DNA from 2 places in the Mesorhizobium sp. 2RAF21 genome. Region 2 is predicted to be linked to the other one. Evidence: riboswitches for the same ligand, from Rfam matches in the RefSeq annotation. Region 2 holds a riboswitch; the other holds the start of a gene.

Region 1 (8,440 bases), on a different contig from region 2:
CGGCGATCGCGGCCTCGGCCTCGCGGCCAGCGGCCAGGTTACGGCGGGCGCGGCCCACCAATGCACCCTGGACCCCGGCCGCGATCAGTGCCGCGACAGCACCGACGGCAAGAACCTTTTCCTGCGCGCCAAAATAGCTGCCATGAAAGAGGTGCCAGAGAACCGCGCCCGACAGGACGGCGGCAGTGGCGGCCCCCATTTGCGGTCCGAATAGGGCGATCGCCGTGCGCCCGTCGCCAATGCGCGACAGCACGAAGGTGGAGCCGGCCCAGAACACGCCGGACATCACATGCAGGGCGAGCGCGAGCATGAAGACGATCTGCATTTCGACACCTCTTCGACGATAATCACCAAGTTGCGTTTATAGGTAGATATCTAATGATTAGATGTCAATATATTAGACGTGATCGGTTTCCGTGCTAGTCTCGATGAATGTTCGATCCATCCGTTCAGCCAATCGGCCTCGACCTCGCCCAAACCGCAAAGATCGTGCGCCGCGCCTTCGATGACGCGCTGATCGCCGGCGGCGGATCCTTGCCGGTGTGGTCGGTGCTGATCTCGGTGAAGTTGCGCGGAGCGGGAAACCAGCGCGAGCTGGCGCAGTCGGTCGGTATCCAGGATGCGACGCTGACCCACCACCTCAATGCCATGGAAGCGAACGGGCTGCTGGTTCGTCGACGCGATCCCGCAAACCGCCGCATACATCTGGTCGAGTTGACGCCGAGCGGCGAGGCGTTGTTCCTCAAGCTTAGGGAAACAGCGATGGCGTTCGACCGACAACTGCGCGCCGGGCTCGATCAGGACGATCTCGACAAGGTGCGGTCGGTCTTTTCGCGGCTGCGTTCCAATGTCGAGGGCAAACCGGACGGCGGATGATCGCGGATTGCCGGGCGCACCCTTGATGCGTCGGCACCGGCCGGAGAAGCAGTGCGACCGGCCTATCTGTCGGTGACGATCTTGACCTTGTCGCCGGCCGAAACAGTGGCGCCGGGCCCCATGGCATTCAGCACACGGAACAGGTCGAGCTTGCGGTCGACGCCGACCATCTGGGCCGACAGGGTGCCGAGGGTCTGACCCGCCTGCACGGTGACAATGCGGATACGCAGGGGCTTCAGCGCCGCCTTTTCCGCGGCGCTCAGGACACGGAAGCTGCCGCTCACCGAGCGCGCGACCGTTTCGAGGGAGCCGCTGGCCGCCGGAGCGGCGGTGAGCAGCCGGTAAACCTGGCCGTTGGCGCGGATCACCACGATATCGAACTGCCAGCCGTCGGCGTGCGCCTTGGCGACGGCCGCCTCGTTGCCGTTGATCGTCTGTTGACTGACGCTGGCACTGTCGAGGCCCGCTACCCAGCCGCTGCGGATGTAGTCAGGCAGGGACAGACCCTTGTCGATCGTCACGCCGTCGAAACGAACGGCTATGTCGCCGGGCCCGGTTGCGGTAACGGCCGCAGCGGAATTATCGATGACGAAACCTTCCGGCACGGCGAAGGAGACGCCGAGTTTCGGGTGCAGGAAGGTGCTGCCACGCACATATCCTTCTTCCGGCGTGTCGCCGTAGAGCAACCCGTCGATGCCGGCGAGATAGGAATCGCGATCGCGCGTGCCGAAACCGGGCGGACCGAACATGCGCGCGTGACGCTGCGCCAGATCGATGCGCTGCGGCGTATTGGGGTGAGTGGCAAGGAAGTCGAGGCTGGCGTCGGTGGCGCCGCTGACGGAGCGGAAGCCGGCATAGGAGGACATCGACTGCAGGAAGCGGCCGGCCGCATAGGGGTCGTAGCCGGCTTCGCCCACCGACTTGATGCCGATGGCATCGGCTTCCAGCTCCTGGTTGCGCGAGAACTGGGCGAGCCTAAGCTTGCCGCGGATCAGCGCCGCCTTGGCCGTCGCATTGTCTCCGAGCACGTCGGAGACAACCTTGGTGGCGAGACCTTCCTCGGCCTCGAGCTGCTGCCGTTGCAGGCCGTGGTTGGCCGTCACGTGTCCCATCTCGTGCGCGATCACCGCGGCAAGTTCGGAGGAATCGTTGGCAAGCGCAAGCAGGCCGCGCGTGATGTAGAGGTAGCCGCCCGGCAGTGCGAAGGCATTAACGTTGGGCGAGTTGAGGATGGTGATGCGATAGGTCTGCGTCGGGTTGGCGGAGACCACAGTCAGCCTGCCGACGATTTTTGCCACCATGCGCTCAAGCTTCGGGTCGGAGTACTCGCCGCCATAGGTGGCCAGGATGCGCGGGTGTTGCGCCTTGGCCAGATCCGCCAGGCGGCTGTTGGCCTGGGCATTGTCGACGGTGACGGGCTTGTTAGACGGTTGGAAGCCGGATTCCTCGACGGAATTCGGCATGATCGACTGGCAAGAGGCGAGCGCAAACACAAGCCCCGCCAGCGCGAACAGGCGCGCCGGGTTCTTCATGCCAATCATTTTCAGGCCGGTCGGCAGGTCGGCTTCCTCTCGTCTCGCAGGGGCAATCGGTATCTAAGCCTGACCAGTTGTATGTGAACCTAGCCACACACAAGAAACATTGGCAAGCAAGGACGGCCGCGCCCCCAAATCGGTTTGACCGCAAATTATGTCGGCTTCCAGGCAAGACAAATGCCCGAGTCGCGAAAAGCGTTCCAGATTTCCGCGACAGAACACCCGACAATTTTCCTATCTTGAGTGTAATACGACTTGTTCGGATTGGCCACCGCGTTCCCAAGCCGGCTCATCTGCCGGCATTGGAGCCGGCATAACGTTGGAAGGCGGCCGGTCCGTCGGCGGAAAAGAAGTCGGCGGCGGTGCCGGAAGCCGTGACGCTGCCGTCCTCCAGAAAAACGACGTTCCTGGCGATGCGACGCGCGTCTTCCGGCTGATGGGTGACGAACAGGATGGTCATGGGCCGCTCGGCATGCACGGCGGCAACCAGATCCAGCATTTCCTCGCGCAGGGCTGGTCCGAGAGAAGCGAAAGGCTCGTCGAGCAGAAGAACCGGGCGATCGCGCACCAGTGCGCGCGCCAGCGCGACACGCTGGCGTTCGCCGCCCGACAATTCGCGCGGCAGGCGCCTTTCCTTGCCGCCGAGACCGGTGCGGGCAAGCGCGTCGGCGACGGTCGAATGGTCAGCCTTGTCGAGGGTGAGCGAAGGCGATCGCCCAAGCCCGACATTCTGAGCGACGTCGAGATGCGCGAAGAGATTGTTTTCCTGGAACACCATCGAAACCGGCCGTTCCGACGGAGATGCGTTGGTGTAATCGTCTCCTCCAATCAGCACACGACCGGTGAGTGGCACCTCGAAGCCGGCGACGAGATTGAGCAATGTCGATTTTCCCGAGCCGCTGGGGCCCATCACGGCGGTGATCTCACCGGCAGCGAAGGTGAGGTCGAAGTCGAGCTTCATCCCGTCATAGTCGAATGTCGTCTCATCCAGACGCACGGAAACGCCGCTGCGAGCCAGAACCTCGGCAATCATATGGCACGTTCCTTTCCGAGCCGGTGGGCCAGGAGCACCAGGACGAAGCAGACCAGGCCGAGCAGCAGCGCCAGTCCTGCCGCGTCGGCGGTACGGTAGCTGCCCATGCGGGCAAGCAGAAGATAAGGCAGCGTCTGGAGCGAATCCGAGCCGAACAGGGCAATCACGCCAAGATCGCCCAGCGACAGCGCCATGGCAAAAGCGAAGGCGGTGGCCAGCGGGCGCCTGAGCACCGGTCCGTCGATCAGTCGCAGCCGGTTCCAACCGGTTATGCCCAGCTGCGCGCAAAGACGCTCATGCCGTTCGCTCGTCGCATCATAGGCTGGACGAAGCGCGCGAATAGCGAAAGGCATCGCCATGATCGCGTTGACGGTGACGACCATGAGCGGCGCCACAGCCAGGGAATCACCGACGTGGCGTAGGAGAAGAAACCAGCCGGCGCCGATGACGATGGGCGGGACCACCAGGACGAAGCCGGCGCCGGTATCGGCGGCGTATTCAAGCAAGGAGCTGCGCCCGGTCTTGCGGCGACCGGCCAGGGCCCGTCGCGCGGCAACCAGCGAGAAGGACAAAACCACCGAAAGCAGGGCCGAGAGGAAAGCCAGCACGATGCTGGTCAACGCTGCCTGTTGGACGGTGTTTTCGCCAACTAGGCGCGAAAGGTCGGCCGCCAGACCGGCGGCGACGATCGCCGCCATCGGGCCGGCCACGAACAGCAATGCCGCTGCAATCATCACAAAATTCAGCGTGGCCTCTCCGAGGCCGATCGACAGATAACGCCGCGGCGCTACCGAGAGATTGGCGTCGCCGACGGTGTTGGCTCCCAGTCGGGCCAGCAATGTCATCACCACGAAGGTCAGGACGATCTGCAAGAGTGTCAGCGCGACCGCTCGTGCCGGATCGAAGTCGAAACGCAGCGCCTGATAGATCGCCACTTCCAGCGTGGTGGCGCGCGGGCCGCCGCCGAGCAGCAGGACGATGGTGAAAGATGTGATGCAAAGCATGAAGACCAGGCCGGCGACGGCCGGCATGGCCCGGCTCAGCGCGGGCCATTCGATCAGCCGGAAGGCCGGTCGCGCACCCATACCGAGCTGGCTGGCCAACCGCCACTGGTCGGTGGGTATGGTCTGCAGCGCCTCCACGAAGAGGCGCGTCGCCAATGGCAGGTTGAAGAAGACATGCGCGACAAGAATGCCGGAAAGACCGTAGATGCCGGGCCAGTCTTGCCCGCCCATTTCCGTCAGCGGACCAGCGAAATAGCCCGCGCGGCCATAGAGGGCCAGCACGCCGAGCGCCGCGACAATGGCCGGCAAGGCCAGCGGTACGGCAAACAGCTGCAGGATGAGGCCGCGTCCGAAAAAGGCCGGGTGGCGCGACAGCGCTCTTGCAACGAAAAGCGCTGGAACCACCGACAAAAGCGTCGACAAAAGCGCTTGCCATATTGTGAAGCGCACGACGCGGAAAAGATAGGAATCGAACGCCGAAGCGGCACCGGAGAGATTGCCGGCGCCCTCGGCAACGAGGCCTAAGAAGGCGCCTCCAATCAGCAGCGTGATGAAGGTGAGTGCCACGACACCGGCAACAACGCGCGTATCGCGCAAGGCAGCAGGCCTTCCGTCCTGGCGAGGCTGGATGATGGTGGCCCTCACTTGCTCATCACGGACAGCCATTCATCCACCCAGGCCTTGCGGTTCTTGGCAACCTCTTCTGGGCTGAAGATCAAGGTCTTGGCCGGCTTCACCAGCTTGTCGAAGGCCGGGTTGAGAGGCTTGTCCATCTTGCCGGCCGGGAACATCCAATTGGTTTCGGGAACGACGTCCTGGAACTTCGGGCCGGTCATGAAGGCCATGAATTTCTGGGACAGCGGGTTCTTGGCGCCAGTGGTGGTGATGCCGGCGACTTCGATCTGCAGATAGTGGCCTTCGGAGAAGGAAGCGGCCTGATAGCGGTCGGTCTTTTCGGCAACCATGTGGTAGGCCGGCGAGGTGGTGTAGGAAAGCACCATCGGCGCTTCGCCCTTGGTGAACAGGCCGTAGGCTTCGCTCCATCCCGGCGTGACCGTGAGCACGCGACCCTTCAACTTGGCCCAGGCCTCCGGCGCCTTGTCGCCATAGACGGCCTTTACCCACAACAGCAAGCCGAGGCCCGGCGTCGAGGTGCGCGGGTCCTGGATGGCGATTTTCTGCGAAGCATCGCCCTCGACCAATTCCTTGAGGCTGGCCGGCGGCGTCTTCAACTTCTCGGTGTCATAGACGACGGCGAAATAGCCGTAGTCGTAAGGCGCGAATGTATCGTCGGCCCAGCCGCCCGGCACGTCGACCGTTGCGATCGTGCCGTGTGGGACGAACAGCCCGCTCGCCTTGGCGTCGGCCGTCAGATTGGTGTCGAGACCAAGCACGATGTCGGCCTTGGTCGCGGCACCTTCCAGCTTGACGCGGTTGAGCAGGGCGACGCCGTCGGCAACCGAGACGAAATCGACTTCGCAGCCACACTCTTCCTCGAAAGCCTTCTTCACCTGCGGGCCTGGCCCCCATTCGGCGGTGAAGCTCTCATAGGTGTAGATAGTCAGCTTGTCCTTGGCCGCGGCCGGCAGTGTGGCGGCAGCAAGGGTGAGAGCCGGGATCAGGACTGACAGAATTTTGCGCATCGACGCCTCCTTCATTCGTGTGACAGGAGAGTTGGCGCCTTTGGCTAAGCGTCTAATCCCTCCGCCGGTACAAGCCGGATCAGGTTCAGCGGGTTGGCTTAGCGCCTCTCAGCCGTTCCGCGAAAACCGCGACCCGGCACCCCGTTAGAGCGGCAAAAGACATAGAGCGGGCCTGCGCGGGGTGCAAGCCTTAGTTTGCCGGGGCGGATCGAACGTCGCGCGGGCGCTGGCATGGACTTCCGTTTCCGCATGGGGGCTGGTAAGGGCGACGCCCATGAGCACTTTCACCCTTTTGCTCGGCGGCGAGCTCGTTCGTACGCCACGGCTCGATATCCAGACTGCCGGTACGCGCGTGATCGCTGCGGATTCCGGTATTCGTCATGCGGATATGCTGGGGTTGCTGCCGGAACTTTGGGTGGGGGATTTCGATTCCGCACCGGCCAACCTGCCGCCGCATCTGGCCAAGGTGCCGCAGGAACGATTTCCGGCCGAGAAGGACAAGACCGACGGCGAGCTCGCCGTGGCGATTGCCCGGCAAAGCGGTGCCACGAAACTGATCCTGGTCGGCGCATTCGGCGGCGCCCGGGCCGACCACGCCTTTCTCCATCTGGCGCTGGCGGTAAGGCTGGCCGAGGAAGGCATCGACGTGCTTTTGACCAGCGGCGCACAGGAAGGCGTTCCGTTGCTGCCTGGCCATGCCGCCAGGTTCGACTATGCCGACGATACGCTGTTTTCGGTGCTCGGCTTTTCGGAACTCACCGGCCTTACCATCAAGGGTGCGAAATGGCCGCTGAACGATATCGAAATGGCCTTCGGTTCGTCCCTGACCATCTCCAACGCGGTGAAAGGCGAGCTCGAAATCTCGTTTGGCAGTGGCCGGGCGTTGTTGCTTGCCCATCCGTTCCCCTTGCCTGAAACCTGAGAGCCGAAAGCAGACATGGCCCCGCCGCTTCTTAATCTTACCGGCATCAAACTGACGTTTGGCGGTACGCCGCTGCTCGACGGTGCGGAACTCGTCGCCGCCCCCGGCGACAAGATCGCGCTGGTTGGCCGCAATGGTTCGGGCAAGTCGACGCTGCTCAAGATCGCCGCCGGCATGATCGAACCGCAGGACGGCGAGCTGTTCCGGCAGCCGAGCGCCACCATACGCTACCTACCGCAAATGCCCGACATGGACGGTTTTGCTACCGTGCGCGCTTATGTCGAAGCAGGGCTCGGCCCGGCCGACGACCCGCATCGCGCCACCTATCTGATGGAGCATCTGGGTCTCACCGGCGAGGAACGGCCCGCCGATCTCTCCGGCGGCGAGGCGCGCCGCGCGGCATTGGCCCGCGTAATGGCGCCGGAGCCGGATATCCTTTTGCTCGATGAACCCACCAACCATCTCGACCTCGCCGTCATCGAATGGCTGGAAGAAGAGCTGGCGCGCACGTCGTCGGCGCTGATCGTCATTTCCCACGACCGGCGTTTCCTGCAGCGCGTATCGCGCGCGACAGTCTGGCTCGATCGCGGCCAGACACGCCGCCTGGACAAAGGCTTTGCGCACTTCGAGGAATGGCGCGACCAAGTGCTCGAGGAGGAAGAGCGCGACCAACATAAGCTCGGCCGACAAATCGTGCGCGAGGAACACTGGCTGCGTTATGGCGTGACGGCGCGCCGCAAGCGCAATATGCGGCGCCTTGGCGAGTTGCAAACGATGCGCCAGCGCTTCCGCAGCCATCGCGGCGCCGAAGGCACGGCGACACTGGTGGCGAGCGACGCCGCCGAATCCGGCAAGCTGGTGATCGAGGCCAAGAATATCGACAAGAGCTTCGGCGACCTTACCGTCGTGAAAGGGTTCTCGACCCGCATCCAGCGCGGTGATCGCGTCGGTCTCGTCGGCCCCAATGGCGCGGGCAAGACCACGCTCCTGAAAATGCTGACCGGAGAACTCGCGCCCGATGCCGGTTCGGTGCGGCTGGGTGTCAATCTGGAGATCGCCACGCTCGACCAGAAGCGCGAGGCCGTCAGCCCGGATGAAACATTGGCGCATTACCTGACCGACGGGCGCGGCGAGAACCTCGTCATCAACGGCGAACAGCGCCATGTCGTGTCCTATATGAAGGACTTTCTGTTCAAGCCGGAACAGGCGCGCACGCCGGTGCGCGAGCTTTCCGGCGGCGAACGGGCGCGGCTGCTTCTCGCCCGCGTGTTGGCGCGGCCCGCCAATCTTCTGGTGCTGGACGAGCCGACCAACGATCTCGACATGGAGACGCTGGAGCTGCTGCAGGAGCTGGTGGCGGGTTTCGCCGGCACTGTCATCCTGGTCAGCCACGATCGCGATTTCCTCGATCGTACCGTGACCAGCAT
Region 2 (8,440 bases):
CCGGCTGCTGGTGTTCACCCTGCCCGGCGCCCGCGAGGATCTGCTTGCCCAGCACCGCGCCATCCATGCGGCCGTGAAAGCCGGCGACCCCGCCGCCGCGCGCAAGGCGGCGATGGACCACATCACCTATGTCGAGCGCGCCATGGCGCAGGCCGAACGCAGCGGCGATTGGCAACGCGTGTCGCGGCTCAGATTGAAACAGCGCGCCGGCGAGCAGGAGACCGCCCGCAGGCGCGGCCAGAACGAGACGGGCGCGGCAACGCGCGAAAGCGGAAAGACGACCCCATGAGCATGCTTCTCACCATCGACGACCTCAAGCAGCAGGCGCGGCGGCGCGTGCCGAAGATGTTCTTCGATTATGCCGATTCAGGCTCGTGGACGGAGAGCACCTACCGAGCCAACGAGGAGGATTTCGGCAAGATCAAACTGCGCCAGCGTGTGCTGGTCGACATGGACAACCGCTCGCTCGCCTCGACCATGATCGGTGAGGCTGTGTCGATGCCGGTGGCGTTGGCGCCGACGGGCTCGACCGGCATGCAGCATGCCGACGGCGAGATGCTGGCGGCGCAGGCGGCGGAAGAATTCGGCGTGCCGTTCACGCTGTCGACCATGAGCATCTGCTCGATCGAGGATGTCGCCTCGGTGACGAAGAAGCCGTTCTGGTTCCAGCTCTATGTCATGCGCGACAAGGATTTCGTGCTCAATCTGATCGACCGCGCCAAGGCGGCGAAATGTTCGGCGCTGGTTCTGACGCTCGACCTGCAGATCCTCGCCCAGCGCCACAAGGATCTGCGCAACGGTCTGTCGGCGCCGCCCAAGATGACGCTGCCCAACATAATCGACATGGCGATCCGGCCAGGCTGGTGCCTGGGCATGCTGCGCACCAAGCGCCGCACCTTCCGCAACATCGCCGGCCACGCCAAGGGCGTCGGCGACCTCTCCTCGCTGATATCGTGGACCCACGAGCAGTTCGATCCGCGCCTGTCCTGGGCCGACGTCGAATGGATCAGGCAGCGTTGGGGCGGCAAGCTGATCCTGAAAGGCATCCTCGACAAGGAAGATGCCATCCTCGCCGCCAAGACCGGCGCCGACGCCATCATCGTTTCCAACCATGGCGGCCGGCAGCTCGATGGCGCCCCATCCTCCATCTCCGTCCTGGAAAAGATCGTCGATGCCGTCGGCGACCAGATCGAGGTGCATATGGATGGCGGCATCCGCTCGGGTCAGGATGTGCTGAAGGCGCTCTGCCTCGGCGCCAAGGGCACCTATATCGGCAGGCCGTTCCTCTACGGGTTGGGCGCCGCCGGCAAGGCGGGCGTGACCCAGGCTCTTGAAATCATCCGCAAGGAGCTGGATATGACGCTGGCGCTTTGCGGCAAGCGCGATATCAAGGATGCCAGCAGGGACATGCTTCACCGCTAAGCTCGCCATTCCAGACACCCACTCGATTTGAAAGCATCTCCTTTTTTGACCGAAGGCATTCATTTCCTCGACGCCCGCGCACCGGACGGCATGCGCCTCTACGCCATCGGCGACGTGCACGGGCGGCTTGACCTGCTCACCGCCATGCACGAACGCATCGCAGCCGAACTCGAGCGCGACCGGCCCGCCGACTGGCGCATCGTCCATCTCGGCGACTATGTCGACCGCGGCCCGGATTCGAAGGGTGTGATCGATTTCCTGATCGCCGCGCAGCAGCGCGACCCGCGCATGATCGCACTTGCCGGCAACCACGACATCGGTTTCCTCGATTTTCTTGCCATGCCCGACGCGGAAGGCTTGTTCGCGCGTTATGGCGGCCGCGAGACTGCGCTGTCCTATGGCGTCGCCATCGACTTCAGCGACCCGGCCTCGGTCGAGCAAGGCTGGAAAGATCTGGTCCGTGCCGTGTCGCCCGAACAGAGGCGGTTCCTGCACGAACTACCTTATTCGGCCTCATTCGGCGATTTCTTCTTCTGCCATGCCGGCGTAAGGCCGGGCATCGCGTTGGAACGACAGGCCCATGACGATCTGATCTGGATCCGCACCGCCTTCCACAATCATCCGGGGCTCTACGAAAAGATCATCGTGCACGGCCATACACCGCAGCCGGAAGCCGAGCTGATGCCCAACCGCGTCAATGTCGATACCGGCGCCTGGCAGACGGGCATTCTGACGGCGCTCGTCGTCGACGGCGTAGAAAAACGGGTCCTGACCGCGACGGGATAAGGTTAGCGCCGCGCCCGGCTTAGTTTGTCGAAGACATGGTCCTTGCCCCTGGCCACAGCCGTCTCAAGATCGTCGCCGAGGCCGAGGCGGGCGGCGATCGCGCTGGCCAGCATGCAGCCGGTGCCACGCATCTGGACATCGAGGCGTGGCGCCTCGAACGGCAAGGGCTGCCGGCCAATGCGGACCAGCAGATCGGCCGAGCGATCGCCATCGGCATGGCCGCCCTTGACCAATAAGGCAGGTCCGCCGGCCTCCGCCAGTTCCCGGGCGTGATGGATGATCTCGCCTTCATTCGTCGTCAGTGAAACGCCACTCAGCAAGGCGAGTTCCGGCAGATTGGGCGTCACGAGACTGCACAGCGGCATCAGCTTGCGCTTGAGACAAGCGACCGCATCGGCCGCCAGCAAGGCGCGTCCCGAACTCGATGCCAGCACCGGATCGAGCACCACGGGCAATGGCGGCCGGCTGGCAAGCACGGAGGCGACCGCATTTATGGCATCGACGGTGCCCAGCATGCCGATCTTGACCGCGACGATCGCATTGGCGGCGAAAGCCGCCCGCATCTGCGCGGCGATGAGATCGGGCGGCATCTGTTCCACCCGCTCGACGGCGTGATGCGTCTGCACGGTCACCGCCGTCACCGCGAGACAGGAACGCAGGCCGAAAGCCGAGACGGTCTCGACATCGCGGGCGATGCCGGCACCGCCGCTCGAATCCGAACCGGCGACGATCAGCACATGCTTCTCGACACTCATCGCCATCGCGCCGTCGCCGCAAGCCATTCGCGCGTGCGCGCCTCGGGGTCGGCGTTCAGCGTGATATCGGTCACCACCGCCGCGCTGTCGGCGCCTTGCGCAAAGACGCCGTCGATACGCGCGACGTTCAGCCCGCCAATGGCAACCAGCGGCAACCTGCCCGCGCGGCGCTTCCATTCCGCGATGCGATCAAGCCCCTGCGGCGCCCATTTCATCGCCTTCAGGATGGTCGGATAGACCGGCCCCAGCGCGACATAGTCCGGCTCGGCGGCGAGTGCCGTTTCCAGCTCGTCATGGTCATGGGTGCTGAGGCCCAGCTTCAGCCCGGCGCGGCGGATCGCAGCAACATCCGCGTCCGCCAGATCTTCCTGGCCGAGGTGAATGAAGTCGCAGCCCTCGTCGATGGCAAGCCGCCAGTGGTCGTTGACGATGAGCTGGCAATCGTGGCGTTCGCAGACGGCCCTGGCGGCGCGGATTTCGCCGCGCAGCGACGGCTCGGTTCCTTCCTTGACGCGCAGCTGAACCAGCTTCACGCCGAGCGGCACCAGCCGCTCAATCCAGGTGGCGGAGGGAACGATGAGGTAGAACGGGTCGAGTTTCATGAGAAGACCGCCATGCCGATAACGGGAGTGGATGGAACCGCCATATCGCGCGGTTCGAGCAGGCCAGCGAGTAATGCCTCGCGTCCTGCCTCGACGGCTTTGGCGAAGGCTCTTGCCATGGCAACCGGGTCGCCAGCCTTGGCCACCGCCGTGTTGAGCAGCACCGCGTCGTAGCCGAGCTCCATCACCGCTGCAGCGTGGGAAGGACGACCGATGCCGGCATCGACGATCAAGGGAACATCGGGAAAATGCCCGCGCAGCGAACGCAAGGTGTCAATATTCTGCGGGCCACGCGCCGAGCCGATCGGCGCGCACCACGGCATCAGCAATTTGCAGCCGGCCTCCAGCAGGCGCTCGGCGACGACAAGGTCATCGGTGGTGTAAGGGAACACCTCGAAACCTTCCTGAACCAGGATACGCGCCGCTTCGACCAGGCCGAACACATCCGGCTGCAGCGTGTCGTGATTGCCGATGATTTCGAGTTTGATCCAGCTGGTGCCGAACACGTCGCGCGCCATCCGCGCGGTGGTGATGGCTTCCTTGACGGAGTGGCAGCCGGCGGTGTTGGGCAAGACGCGGGCGCCGAGCGCCTGGATCAGCTCCCAGAATTGCCCGCCCGACTTGCCGCCCGCCGCTTCGCGCCGCAACGACACGGTGACCACCTGCGTGCCTGACGCCTTGACCGCCCCGGCCATGATCGACGGCGACGGATAAAGCGCGGTACCGAGCAGCAGGCGGGACGAGACTTCCGCGTCATAGAGTTTCAACATGGTCAGCCTCCCTTCATCGGTGACAGGATTTCGATGCGGTCGCCCTCGGCGAGCCGGCAACCGGAGCGCTCCCTGGCAGGTACTACCTCGCCATTGAGCGCGGTGGCGAGCCAGCCACCCTCATAGTCGAGTTCGGCAAGCAGCCCCGCGAGCGTGACGGCGGTAACCTCGTGGGTCTCGCCATTAACGGTGAGCTTCATGGACGAGCTCCCTTGCTGTCGGATTGTCCAGGATCACGTCGGCGGCTTGCTTGGCCATCGCCGGCGCCAGCAGGAAGCCGTGGCGGTAGAGCCCGTTGATGCTCACGCGGTTTCCGTCGCGGCTGACACGCGGCAGATTATCGGCGAAGGCCGGACGCACGCCCGCGCCGGCCTCGACCAACTCTGCCTCGCCAAAGGCCGGATGCAGCGCATAGGCGGCGCCCAGCAATTCCATGGTCGAGCGCGCGCTGACGGGCCCGTCGGCGGCGCTCTCGACCATCGTTGCGCCGACCATGAACATGTGATCCGCACGCGGAACCACATAAACCGGAAAGCGTGGATGCAGCAGCCGCACCGGGCGCGCCAACGCAACGTCGCGCGTGCGCAGCAAAAGCATCTCGCCACGCACGCCGCGCAGACCAGACGCGGATGAGCCCATGCCCGTACAATCCGCCTCGAAATCGAAGGCGCCGGGCGCTAGCACCGCGCCGTAGCCGAACTCGAAGCGTACGCCCATGCCGACCAGTTTTCCGGTTAGCGCCACCAGGGCCTTGCGCGGATCGAGATGGGCTTCGCCGGCGAAGAGCAGTCCGCGCCGAAACCGACCGGCGAGATCGGGTTCGAGCGCGGCGATCGCATCCCCATCGACGACGGAGAAGCCGCTGGTGCGCTGCACGAAACGATCGAGTTCCACCGTGTCCCGCGCAGGCGCCACCACCAGCGTGCCGGTGCGCACGACATGGCCGGGCAGCGCGGCATCCCACCAGTCGGCCGCGCCCTTCCCCAATGTCAGCACCGGCTCCTCGGCGCTTTCGCGCTCGCACCACGGCGCCAGCATGCCGCCGGCCTGCCAGGAGGCGCTGCCGGCAATGGCCCGGCGCCGTTCGACCACGATCACGCTGGCGCCGCGTAACGCCAGTTCATGCGCCAGCGTCAACCCGGCGACGCCGGCGCCGCGGACCAGCACTTTCATGGCCGGTTCGCCGGTTCCGTTTCGGCGACCTCGGCCTGATCGAGAGGCATGTAAAGCTCGCCGCCAATACGGAATTTTTCCGCCATGGCCGCCAGGCCTTCCTTTTGTGCCTCAGCGCGGATGTCGTGCGAGATGCGCATCGAGCAGAATTTCGGCCCGCACATGGAGCAGAAATGCGCCACCTTGTGCGCCTCCTTGGGCAAGGTCTCGTCGTGGAAGGCGCGCGCGGTGTCGGGGTCCAGCGACAGGTTGAACTGGTCCTCCCAGCGGAACTCGAAACGTGCCCGCGATAGCGCGTCGTCCCTCACCTTGGCCGCCGGATGGCCCTTGGCGAGATCGGCGGCGTGCGCGGCGATCTTGTAGGTGATGACGCCGATCTTGACGTCGTTGCGGTCTGGCAGGCCGAGATGTTCCTTGGGCGTGACGTAGCAGAGCATGGCCGTGCCAAACCAGCCGATCATGGCGGCGCCGATGCCGCTGGTGATGTGGTCGTAGCCCGGCGCGATGTCGGTGGTGAGTGGCCCAAGCGTGTAGAACGGCGCCTCGCCGCAGACTGCGAGCTGCTTGTCCATATTGGCCTTGATCTTGTGCATCGGCACATGGCCGGGCCCTTCGATCATCACCTGGCAGTCCTTCGCCCAGGCGATTTTCGTCAGCTCGCCCAGCGTCTCCAGCTCGGCGAATTGCGCGGCATCGTTGGCATCGGCGATCGAGCCCGGGCGCAGACCGTCGCCCAGCGAGAACGACACGTCGTAGGCGCGGCAGATGTCGCAGATCTCCTCGAAATGCTCGTAGAGGAAGCTTTCCCGGTGATGGTAGAGGCACCATTTGGCCATGATCGAGCCGCCACGGCTGACGATGCCGGTGACGCGATCGACGGTGAGCGGGATGTAGGGCAGCCGCACGCCGGCGTGGATGGTGAAATAGTCGACGCCCTGCTCGGCCTGTTCGACCAGCGTGTCGCGGAACACCTCCCAGGACAGGTCCTCGGCGACGCCGCCGACCTTCTCCAGCGCCTGGTAAAGCGGCACCGTGCCGATCGGCACCGGCGCGTTGCGGATGATCCAGTCGCGGATGTTGTGGATGTTGCGGCCGGTCGACAGGTCCATGACCGTATCGGCGCCCCAGCGGATCGCCCAGACCATCTTTTCCACCTCCTCGGCCATGGACGAGGTGACGGCGGAGTTGCCGATGTTGGCGTTGATCTTGACCAGGAAATTGCGGCCGATGATCATCGGCTCGCTCTCGGGGTGATTGATGTTGGCGGGGATGATGGCGCGGCCGAGCGCCACTTCGTCGCGCACGAATTCCGGCGTGACATAGTCCGGAATCGCCGCGCCGAAACTTTCGCCGTCGCGTTCCAACCTGACGCGCAGCGCCTCGCGGCCGAGATTTTCGCGGATGGCGACGAACTCCATTTCCGGCGTGACGATGCCGGCGCGGGCATAGGCAAGCTGGGTGACGGCGCGTCCCGCTTTCGCTCTAAGTGGCTGGTTTCGCACCGGAAACTCCGGCGTCAGCCGATCGCCGGAGACGAAGCCGTTGTCTTCCGGCCTGATCAGCCGGCCCTCGTAACGCTCGACATCGCCGCGCGCCTCAACCCATTCCTGGCGCAGCCTGGACAGGCCGCGCTCGATGCTCGTTTCGACGCCGGCATCGGTGTAGGGACCGGAGGAATCATAGACGGTGACCGGCGGTTCGCCGGCACTCGGATGCACGGAAATCTCGCGCATCGGCACACGCAGACCGGTGTGAAGCGTGCCCGGTTTGTAGATTTTGCGCGACGCCGGCAACGCGCCGACGGTGACTTTCGGGGTGTGGATATTCATGAGTGAGCCTCCTTGCTCGAATGCAACGGAGACCCAGTCCATGCGATGAGGAGGAAGTGATGCTTCGCTGAAGGGAGTTCGGGCATCTGCCCGACCGCCAAAGCCGAAAAACGCCGGCCCGCGAAGCTTCCCACCGTCCCTACGCCAGTATGAACTGGATCAGGTTCAACGGGTCACTGCGCGTTCAGCAGTATCTCAGCCCCTTGTCGGGACCCCCCTGGTGAGCCTCAAGGGTGAACGACAAGCCGCATGATTGTCAACAGGGATGTGGAAAGGCGACGGCAAGCGCGCCGAGAGTCAAATAACTTCGTGGTGCAGGATCAATAGCTTACGGAAAAACGGGTGCCAGACGCCGCGAAACGAATTCACAAGGGTCCGTTCGCGCGCATTTTAAGGCCTTTCCCGTTCAAACGACCGGCTTTTCAGCACGTTTCGCGTTCTGCGTTTTGGCACCGGCCATCGTCCTAGAACCTGACATTCAAATCGGCCCTGACGCCATGGTCGCGGGCGTTGGCGGCGAGCTGGCCCTGGTAGGAGATGCCGAGTGTGGTGGTCGGTGTCAGCGCGACGTCGAAGCCCGCCTCGAGTGCTGCGCTTTCGCGTGCGATCGGCGCGCCGGCGATGGTGAAGGCATTGCTGCCGGCGAAGGCCTGGGTGACATTGGGCGTGACATCGCCGAAACCATGGCGCCAGCCGATCATGCCGCGCGCCGTCGCCTTGACCGCGCCGAGGTCGAAGTCGGTAGATGCCCGTAGGCCAAAGGTGGTGAAGGTGATGGCGTTGGAGCTGCTGCGGACCGTCAGCGCCGCCGCCCCGCCTTTCTCACTGAAAGCATTGGTGTGGACATTGACGTAAGCCAGGTTGGCGAAGGGCTCGAAGGCAACAGCGCCTGCCTTCATGCCATAACCGAGCTCGCCGAAGAGCTGCGTGGTGCCGGCGCGATGGCTGGAAGACAGCGCGTCGGTGAAACCGGGGAAAGACACGGATCGACCGCTGTCGATGTCGCTCCAGGTATAAGCAAGGCCGGAGCGCAAGGCGAGCGCACCCCATTGCGTGCCGCCATAGGCGCCGAGATGATAGTTGTCGCTGGAAGCAGATGATCG

The links. A riboswitch is a leader RNA that binds a small molecule or an ion and turns the genes downstream of it on or off. The one in region 2 is predicted to bind thiamine pyrophosphate.
Region 1: it holds a riboswitch for thiamine pyrophosphate, as region 2 does, so the genes downstream of both, thiB (thiamine ABC transporter substrate binding subunit) here and thiC (phosphomethylpyrimidine synthase ThiC) in region 2, are expected to answer to the same signal.

What each region holds. Positions count from the first base shown of each region.
Region 1 covers NZ_JBFRGM010000001.1:116,924-125,363, reverse strand. Annotated here, with positions in the region: gene AB4136_RS00630 (hypothetical protein) at 1-325, opposite strand, end outside; gene AB4136_RS00625 (MarR family winged helix-turn-helix transcriptional regulator) at 490-876, shown strand; gene AB4136_RS00620 (M48 family metalloprotease) at 939-2,408, opposite strand; gene thiQ (thiamine ABC transporter ATP-binding protein) at 2,701-3,444, opposite strand; gene thiP (thiamine/thiamine pyrophosphate ABC transporter permease) at 3,441-5,114, opposite strand; gene thiB (thiamine ABC transporter substrate binding subunit) at 5,090-6,091, opposite strand; TPP riboswitch at 6,131-6,245, opposite strand; gene AB4136_RS00600 (thiamine diphosphokinase) at 6,366-7,013, shown strand; gene AB4136_RS00595 (ABC-F family ATP-binding cassette domain-containing protein) at 7,029-8,440, shown strand, end outside.
Region 2 covers NZ_JBFRGM010000002.1:510,774-519,213, forward strand. Annotated here, with positions in the region: gene AB4136_RS05220 (FCD domain-containing protein) at 1-289, shown strand, start outside; gene AB4136_RS05225 (alpha-hydroxy acid oxidase) at 286-1,422, shown strand; gene AB4136_RS05230 (metallophosphoesterase family protein) at 1,513-2,208, shown strand; gene AB4136_RS05235 (hydroxymethylpyrimidine/phosphomethylpyrimidine kinase) at 2,211-2,969, opposite strand; gene AB4136_RS05240 (thiamine phosphate synthase) at 2,960-3,565, opposite strand; gene AB4136_RS05245 (thiazole synthase) at 3,562-4,335, opposite strand; gene thiS (sulfur carrier protein ThiS) at 4,338-4,535, opposite strand; gene thiO (glycine oxidase ThiO) at 4,519-5,508, opposite strand; gene thiC (phosphomethylpyrimidine synthase ThiC) at 5,505-7,337, opposite strand; TPP riboswitch at 7,456-7,566, opposite strand; partial or broken gene AB4136_RS05265 (autotransporter outer membrane beta-barrel domain-containing protein) at 7,802-8,440, opposite strand, start outside.